DNA from 4 places in the Rahnella sp. NRRL B-41462 genome. Region 1 is predicted to be linked to each of the others. Evidence: predicted binding sites of a transcription regulator. Region 1 holds the regulator's gene; each other region holds the start of a gene.

The links. Region 1 encodes CRP, which controls carbon source genes, mostly activating them, when cyclic AMP is high. Its sites were predicted from a motif close to ATGTGANNNNNNTCACAT; they were not measured.
Region 2: idnD (L-idonate 5-dehydrogenase) is a predicted target of CRP. The motif match lies at 1,459-1,476, and genes of this name have one in related genera.
Region 3: UC14_RS15860 (2-hydroxycarboxylate transporter family protein) is a predicted target of CRP. The motif match lies at 1,129-1,146, and genes of this name have one in related genera.
Region 4: UC14_RS20550 (ABC-F family ATPase) is a predicted target of CRP. The motif match lies at 1,142-1,159, and genes of this name have one in related genera.

Annotation. Positions count from the first base shown of each region.
Region 1 covers NZ_JYDF01000051.1:60,162-62,368, reverse strand. Annotated here, with positions in the region: gene UC14_RS13625 (YccS/YhfK family putative transporter) at 1-915, opposite strand, end outside; gene crp (cAMP-activated global transcriptional regulator CRP) at 977-1,609, opposite strand; gene UC14_RS13615 (OsmC family protein) at 1,972-2,207, shown strand, end outside.
Region 2 covers NZ_JYDF01000012.1:5,361-7,567, forward strand. Annotated here, with positions in the region: gene UC14_RS04330 (DJ-1/PfpI family protein) at 1-278, opposite strand, end outside; gene idnD (L-idonate 5-dehydrogenase) at 366-1,397, opposite strand; gene UC14_RS04340 (benzoate/H(+) symporter BenE family transporter) at 1,520-2,207, opposite strand, start outside.
Region 3 covers NZ_JYDF01000061.1:26,034-28,240, reverse strand. Annotated here, with positions in the region: partial or broken gene UC14_RS15865 (ATP-binding protein) at 1-898, opposite strand, end outside; gene UC14_RS15860 (2-hydroxycarboxylate transporter family protein) at 1,218-2,207, shown strand, end outside.
Region 4 covers NZ_JYDF01000093.1:3,246-5,452, reverse strand. Annotated here, with positions in the region: gene UC14_RS20550 (ABC-F family ATPase) at 1-1,119, opposite strand, end outside; gene UC14_RS20545 (nucleoside-specific channel-forming protein Tsx) at 1,306-2,193, opposite strand.

The sequences.
Region 1 (2,207 bases):
CAGCGCGGTCAGCTCATTGGCCATCGTAAAGCGCCCGGATAAACGGTGATAAAGAATATCGTCGGCAATCACCCGAAGACGGGTGGAAATCACCTGTGCATTTCGGCGGATAACCGCTTCGGCATGGCTTTCCTCCACCAGTTTCTGCACTTCTTCCGGCTGATGCAGGCTCACTGTAATGTGCTCCTGCAAATCGAGCGCCACCTGAAAACGCTGAAATAGCCGCTTATGGTGATGATGATGTCCGTGCTGGGGCAACATGTGTAATTGCTGATAAAGCAGGGCAATCAGGTCGATAACCTGCTGCTGGCGGGCTAGCAGTGGGGGTAACGCGGTTTCGGGATCGGTGTGTTGCGTCAGCAGGCTGTACTTGGCTTCGAAATAATCCGCGAGTTGCAGATAGAGCTGGCTGAGTGTTTCGCGCATCGGCTGTTCTTCCGAAATACGAAACCACGCCCAGTTAAACAATCCGTACCAGGCTGTGCCAGCGGCGAACAACACCGGGGCCTGCCACATCGGGCGCACGCCCACCATACTCAGCGTGAAGATAGTCGCCACCAGCGCACCGGGCAGCAGGCGCGCATGCAGCGGGCTGATTTCACCGGTGACGCCGAGCAGTAACGCCAGCGACAGCATGATCAGCGGCAGCGGTATATGCCAGCTTTCGAGCATCAGTTGCAGCAGAAGGCTGCTCACGGCAAAGAGTGAACCGCCGACGAGCAGGCGTTTGAAAAAGCGTTTATGCGGGGTATCCAGACCGGCGATGTTACAACAGGCCGGGCAGAGGGAAAACAGCAGGCCCATTTGCAAATTGCCAAACAGCCAGCAAATGCCAACAGGTAAGCACAACACCAGCGTCTGGCGCAGCGCGTAGTTCACTTCAGGATGGTAAAACAGTCTTCGCCATAGCGTCATGGGTAAAGCTTAGCCCATAAAAAAGGCGCGACAGTGTTTTGCCGCGCCAATTTTTGAGGGATTAACGTGTGCCGTAAACGACAATCGTTTTACCGTGTGCGGAGATCAGGCTTTGATCTTCCAGCATTTTGAGAATGCGTCCGACTGTTTCACGTGAACAACCGACGATTTGGCCAATTTCCTGGCGGGTAATCTTGATTTGCATCCCGTCCGGATGGGTCATTGCATCAGGCTGTTTAGCCAGATTGAGCAAGGTTTGAGCGATACGACCGGTAACGTCAAGGAAGGCAAGGTTGCCGACTTTCTCTGACGTCACTTGCAGACGGTTGGCCATCTGCGCGGAGAGACGCATCAGAATATCCGGGTTAACCTGAATCAGCTGGCGGAATTTTTTATATGAAATTTCAGCCACTTCACAGGCAGTTTTAGCACGTACCCAGGCACTGCGTTCCTGACCTTCTTCGAAGAGTCCCAGCTCACCGATGAAGTCACCTTGGTTAAGGTAGGACAGTATCATTTCCTTGCCTTCTTCATCTTTAATCAGGACAGCAACTGACCCTTTCACGATGTAGTAAAGCGTTTCGGCTTTTTCACCCTGGTGAATCAGCGTACTTTTAGAAGGATACTTATGTATATGACAGTGAGACAGGAACCATTCAAGAGTCGGGTCTGTTTGTGGCTTGCCGAGAACCATTTGCTATTATCCTCTGTTGTTATCGCTGCCCAAAATCACAGGGCTCAGAGTTCCCTGTACGGCACTTCAAATCCAAAGCGCCCTTTCAGCATATAACTCTCCAGAAATGCTGCAAGCGGATGTCGGAGTGCAACAGCCTGTTTATTGCTGTCATCACCGTGGGTTCTGTACTTAAACCGCAAAAACCGTCACCGCAATTTACTGGAAAGTATGTTTCGGCTTTGTTTGTAGCACAGGTTTGAGATGCTGTCTTCTGTTGTCTCGCTTCAGCATGATGGCGATCGGGTTACGTTGCCAGATTTTAGGTGAAAGGGTACTCTGAGAGCAGATTTCGACAAGTTTATTCACCGGGAGAATAGTTCATGCATGCACGTGTCAAATGGGTTGAAGGACTGACATTTTTAGGTGAGTCTGCATCGGGTCATCAGATTTCAATGGATGGAAACGCGGGTGATAAAGCCCCAAGCCCGATGGAAATGTTACTGATGTCCGCAGGGGGGTGTAGTGCAATCGACGTGGTGTCAATTTTGCAAAAAGGTCGTAATGACGTGCGTGATTGTGAAGTGAAGCTGACCTCACAACGCCGCGAAGAAGCGCC
Region 2 (2,207 bases), on a different contig from region 1:
TCCACCACCTCTTTACTGGCCGCCAGCGCCACTGAACCTTCCGGCCCGCCGGGCATTACCACGGCATCGAATAAACGATCACCCTGCGCGGACAGCAGTTCGTTGGCCTGCATCTGAATGCCGTGATAGGTGCGCAGCGTCAGGCTTTTCTGGCAGGCTAATGTGGTGACCTGAATCTCCAGCCGCTCGAGAATATCGAGCACAATTACCGCTTCACCTTCTTCAAATCCGTCGGCCAGCAGCAGAGCGACCTGCTTTTTCGCGTTGTCCTTTACCATAATGCAAATGTCCTCTGAGGATAAAAATCAGAGGACATAATAAAATGAAACGGTGTTTTGATATTGTGAGTGGCGTTGCAGAGTGAACTAGAAAACCAGTTGCACTTTCGAGGCTTTGGATTTATCCAGAGCGTACTCCAGCGCTTCCACCAGGCTTTCCTGCGGGAATTCCGCCGACAGCAGCGGCATCGGATCGACAGTTTTATTCGCCAGCCATTCGACCGCCGTGTTGAATTCTTCGGTGAAGCGGAAGCTGCCGACCCAGTTAATTTCTTTGGCAATGAGCATCATCAGCGGGAATTCATTCACCACCGGTCCCATGCCGACCTGAACCAGCGTGCCGCGCGCGCGGGTCACTTCCAGACAACGGCGGATGGAAGACGGATGGCCGGAGGCATCAAAGGAGACATCGAAAAAGCCTTTCTCCGCCTGATATTCACTGAAATCACCCTGTGCGGCGTCCAGCGCTTTACCTGCACCCACCGCCAGTGCCAGCGTGCGGCAACGTTCGCTCGGGTCCGTCACCACGATTTGCGCGGCGCCTTTGGCTTTCGCCGCCAGCACGATCAGGCAACCGATCGGACCGACGCCGGAAACAAACACCGTTTTGCCATGAATATCGCCTGCCTGATTGACGGCATGAATGGCGACGGCCAGCGGCTCGGCGAACACCATCAGACGGTCACTGACCTGATTGTCGTAAGGAATGCACTGGTCGCTGTCGACGATCTTATACTGCGTAAACGCGCCATTGATGTGCGGGAAATACATCGCGCTGCCGAAGAATTTCATGGTGGTGCACTGATTTTCGTCGCCGGAAAGACAGTATTTGCAGGCTTTGCACGGCTTACTCGGGTTCAGCGCCACTTTCTGACCAGGCTGCAAACGCGGGGTATCCGATTTCTCCACCACACCCACCACTTCGTGGCCGAGTACCATCGCCTCGCGCACTTTGAAATCACCCACCGCGCCGTGTTCGTAATAATGCAGATCCGAGCCGCAGATGCCGCCGCGGGTGATTTTCACCAGCGTACCTGCTCCGGTGTAGTCGAGGGTCTGGTTGATCACCGAAACGTCTTTTTTCCCGGTTACGACGCAGGATTGTGTGGCAATAGTCATGGAATTCTCGCTCTTTAAAGGGCCTGATTGCGCCCAGTAAAGAGGGTTTGCCGGTCATAAAATGTGATCGTCGTCACTTTGCGTCGTGTTACGAAAACCTGTTACCCATAACTTGAACGGACTCAACTTTTCCCGGCAGATTTATCACGATTGCGCGCCGGAATGCTGAGGATCAGATGGGTTATCACACCACCGGCCAGCCCCCAGAATGCCGAACCGACTCCCAGCAGCGTGACGCCGGAAGCAGTGATCAGAAACGTAATGATTGCCGCGTCGCGCTGACGCTCATTTTCCAGCGCGCGGTACAGGCTGCCAGCAATGGTGCCGAGCAGCGCCAGCCCGGCGATGGTGTGGATCAGCGCCTCCGGTAACGCAGTAAAGACCATGCCGATGGAACCGCCAAACACGCCCGCAATCAGATAGAAAACGCCTGCCGAGACGGCCGCCATATAGCGTTTTTTGGGATCAGGATGAATATCCTCACCCATACAAATCGCGGCGGTAATGGCGGCGATACAGATGGTAAAACCGCCGAACGGCGCTAAAACTAACGCAGTCAGCGCTGTCCAGGAAATCAGTGGCGAAACAGGCAGATGGTAGCCGTGCGCTTTCAGTGTGGCGATGCCCGGCGCATTCTGTGAGGCCATGGTCACCACAAAAAACGGAATGCCAATGCCGATAATGGTGGAAAGTGTGAAATGCGGCATCACAAACGCCGGTGCGGCGAAGGTCAGCGTCTGACCGTGCAGGGCAATATCACCCTGTAATGCGGCGACGATCAGCCCGGCAACCAGCGCCATTACCACCGCA
Region 3 (2,207 bases), on a different contig from region 1:
TGGGTACGCGGTTGACGATCACCTGTCTCTGATTGAGTACCGTAATCTGATCATGCTGACTGTTGTTTTCACTGACACCACGTTGCGTAAAGAACGTGGGCGGCGTCTGAAGCACCTCCGCCAGCGGTTTACCCAGTAGCTCGTTTTCGGGCTGGCGGATATCCAGTAACTCGCGTGCGGCCCGGTTAATTGAAATCAGTTGCCTTTCGGCGTTGATCGCAAATACGCCCTCATACATGGCTTCCAGCAACGCTTTTTGCTGGCGGACCAGCAGGGTAATATCTTTGGGTTCCAGCCAGAACATCTGTTTTTTAACGTTGCGGGTGAACATCCATGAAAAAATAAACAGCAGTAATAAAAGCAGTAAACCGTATAAACCGGCCTGCGCCAGACGGCGGCCATTAATATTATCGATGTAAGAGGTGAGATAACCGACCGAGACAATGCCGATCACCTGATTACTGGCATCCAGAATCGGGGCTTTGCTGCGCAATGAAACGCCGATGCCGCCCTGACGTACGGAAATAATGGTTTTACCGGCCAGCACACCGGCGTTATCACCGCCAATCATCGGCAGGTCTATGCGCTCCGGGGATTCGGAATGATAAAGATGCAGCTCGCGGGTATCGCCGATAACGATATAACTGGCGTCACTTTTATCGCGTAATGGCTGGATTAGTTTCGCGATGCCGGGGATATCGCGGGCCTGCACCTTTTGCGCCAGCCCCGGCATCAGAGCGATCTCGCTGGCCTGAACCCGTGCACGCTGGCCCAGATCATGATGTAACTGACGGTCAATAATATGAAATAAAATAGCCCCCAGCAGTGCCAGCAACACGCAGGAAAATACCACCAGAGATAAAAAGAGTTTTACCTGAAAAGGTAACCTGAATTTCATACGACCTGCAGCATGGCGAACCTGAGATATACATTCAATAAGCCTATCACGGCGAAATGTGAGTCGTAATCGCAGAGAAGCGGAGTTGTGAACAGAAGATTAAAATAATGATTATTTCACACAGTAATAACAGGGTTAATAGCGGGATTTACTACTAATCTTATAATCCTTATAAATCAGGGTGCATTAACACCATAAACACCATAACAACCTTTATCCCTGCGGTTTTAATTTGAACAACCTCACACCCGGCTGACCGCCTGTTTTCATATGCTCAGACCATCAATAAGAAAAGTCTTCAGAAGAAAGAGGCAATGTCATGAGCACAACCGACGATTCCTACATCGCTGTCAAAGAAACGAAAACCTCCGGCCTCTCGGCCAGACAAAAATGGTGGCACATTCTTGATCACTACAAGATAGGCATTATCCCGCTGCCCTTTTTCCTGCTGGCGGGCGTGCTGATCCTGCTCGATTGCCTGAATGGCAAGTTGCCGAGTGACATCGTGGTGATGGTCGCCACGCTGGCCTTCTTCGGTTTTGCCTGTGGCGAGTTGGGTAAACGCTTACCTGTGGTGGGTAAACTGGGGGCCGCGGCGATTTGTGCCACTTTTATTCCTTCGGCGATGGTGCATTACGGCCTGCTGCCGGATGTTGTTGTTGATTCCACGGTCAAATTCTATAAATCCACCAATATTCTCTACCTTTATATCTGCTGCATTATTGTCGGCAGCATCATGAGCATGAACCGTCAGGTGCTGATCCAGGGCTTTATGCGTATTTTCGTACCGATGCTGTGCGGCGAAGTGGTCGGCATGATTGCCGGTATGGCGATGGGCACTGTTTTAGGTTTACCGCCAATGCAAACCTTCTTCTTCCTGATCCTGCCGATCATGGCTGGCGGTGTCGGGGAAGGTGCGATCCCGCTGTCGATGGGTTACGCGACCATCCTGCATATGGAGCAGGGCGTGGCGCTTGGGCGCATTCTGCCGATTGTTATGCTCGGTGGCCTGACGGCCATTGTGCTGGCGGGCGTGCTGAACCAGCTTGGTAAACGTTATCCGCATCTTACCGGCGAAGGCCAACTGATGCCGTCGAAAAAAGGCCAGATGGGCAGTGGCACCGATGAATTTGAGGGCAATCCGGGCGTCAACGCGCTGGCCTGTGGTGCGCTGCTGGCCATCCTGCTGTACATGGTCGGGATGCTCGGCCAGAAATGGATCGGCCTGCCAGCGCCGGTCGGCATGCTGTTTGCGGCGGTGCTGGTGAAACTGGCGAACGGTGTTTCGCCGACTATTCAGCACGGCTCG
Region 4 (2,207 bases), on a different contig from region 1:
GCTTTCCGGTTCATGCTCACCGACCAGCGTTTTCAGCAGCGTTGATTTACCGATACCGTTGGCACCCAGAATCGCGACTTTCTCGCCCACTTCAAGCATCAGGCCGAGATTTTTAAACAGCGGACCGTTGTCGAAACCTTTGGTGATTTTTTCCACTTCCAGCGCATTACGGAACAATTTCTTGTCCTGCTCGAAGCGCATGTAAGGGTTCTGACGGCTGGATGCTTTGATTTCATCAAGCTGAATTTTATCAATCTGACGGGCACGGGAAGTCGCCTGTTTAGATTTGGAGGCGTTCGCGCTGAAGCGGCTGACGAACGATTGCAATTCAGCAATCTGAGCTTTCTTCTTGGCGTTATTGGCGCTGAGAAGTTCACGAGCCTGCGTCGCCGCCGTCATGTATTCATCGTAGTTGCCCGGATAAACACGCAGTTCGCCATAGTCGAGATCCGCCATGTGCGTACACACCATGTTCAGGAAGTGACGGTCATGGGAAATGATGATCATGGTGCTGTTACGTTCGTTCAGCACCTGCTCCAGCCAGCGAATAGTATCGATGTCCAGGTTGTTCGTCGGTTCGTCGAGCAGCAGGATTTCCGGGTCGGAGAACAGCGCCTGCGCCAGCAAAACACGCAGTTTAAAGCCCGGGGCGATTTCGCTCATCGGGCCATAATGTTGCTCGACAGGGATCCCCACGCCCAGCAGCAATTCACCCGCACGGGATTCTGCGCTGTAGCCGTCCATTTCGCCGTAAGCGACTTCCAGATCAGCCACTTTGTAGCCGTCTTCTTCGCTCATTTCCGCCATCGCGTAAATACGGTCGCGCTCTTCCTTCACTTCCCACAATTCGGTGTGGCCCATGATAACGGTGTCCAGCACGCTGAACTGTTCGAAGGCGAACTGATCCTGGCGTAATTTACCCAGACGCTCATTCGGGTCCAGCACAACGTTACCGCCAGAAGGCACTAAGTCGCCACCGAGGATCTTCATGAAAGTGGACTTGCCACAACCGTTCGCGCCAATCAGGCCGTAACGGTTACCGCCGCCAAATTTCACGTTAATATTTTCAAATAACGGCTTGCTGCCGAATTGCATGGTGATGTTGTAAGTACTTAGCACAACGCTCGCTCTTAATTGGGAAATGTGATTTGGCGCGCATTATGCCACAACAGCGCGTCAGGATCGCCTGTAGTTGTGGTCATTTTTCACTCAACAGCTAAAAAAAATGCTTAATGTGCGACTTTTCAGAAAGCAATAAAAACAAAAAACCCGGCCGGAGCCGGGTTTGTCGTACAACCGCTGAAATCAGAAGTTGTAGCCAATCACGCCGTAGTAACCCCAGCCGGTGGACTTCACATCGAAGTTACCGTTACCGAAGTTCAGTTCAGCGCCGTCAGCCCACTGGCCGCCGTTGTGGAAGTAACGCGCCACGAACGAGTAATGCCAGTGTGTGTAGTTCAGCGACAGGATATGGCTGGAGGCGATAGAGTTGTTAGAACGCGCTTTGTTGCCGTTCAGATCACGGAAATCGTCATCACCCAGTGAGGAGCCCCAGTCGAAGTTGGTGAACCCGATATAGCTCAGGTTGCCACCCCACAGTTGCGTCAGAGGAACGAAATATTTCACTTTGAAACGGTAACCGTCCCAGCTGTTTTCATTCGCTGCGCCGTAGTTTTCCCACTGGTATTTCGCATACACGTTCAGAGACAGGCTCATCGGCAAACCGGTGTCGATGTCGGTGCCCAGCCCCATGTACCAGGTATTTTGACGGTTATCGCTATCCGGACCCATGTCGTAGATATAGTTGTTCGCGAAGTACCATTCTTTGAACGGACCGAAGCTCAGATCAGTACCGGTCAGCTTATCAATAGAGAAACGCGGTTCGATTTCCATAAACAGCGGAGAACCGTTTTTATCCCAGATACCGGTGTCATTACCATTACCGGCGCCGAAGGTTTTAGGAATATCGATATAACCGTAGAAATCAAACCAGTCTTTGTGCGCAAACGCTTCATATTCAAGGTAAACATCGTTACGCAGCGTAGGCCCGAAACGGGTATCGGCGCTACCTACAACGTTGACACTTTGGTGCCACCAGTCAGAAACAAATTCGCCCTTGCTATCATCAGCGAGCACGGTCGCGCTGTAGGACAAAGCCATCAAAGCGCCTGCTGCAATAATTTTATTTTTCATATTTTTACCAGAAG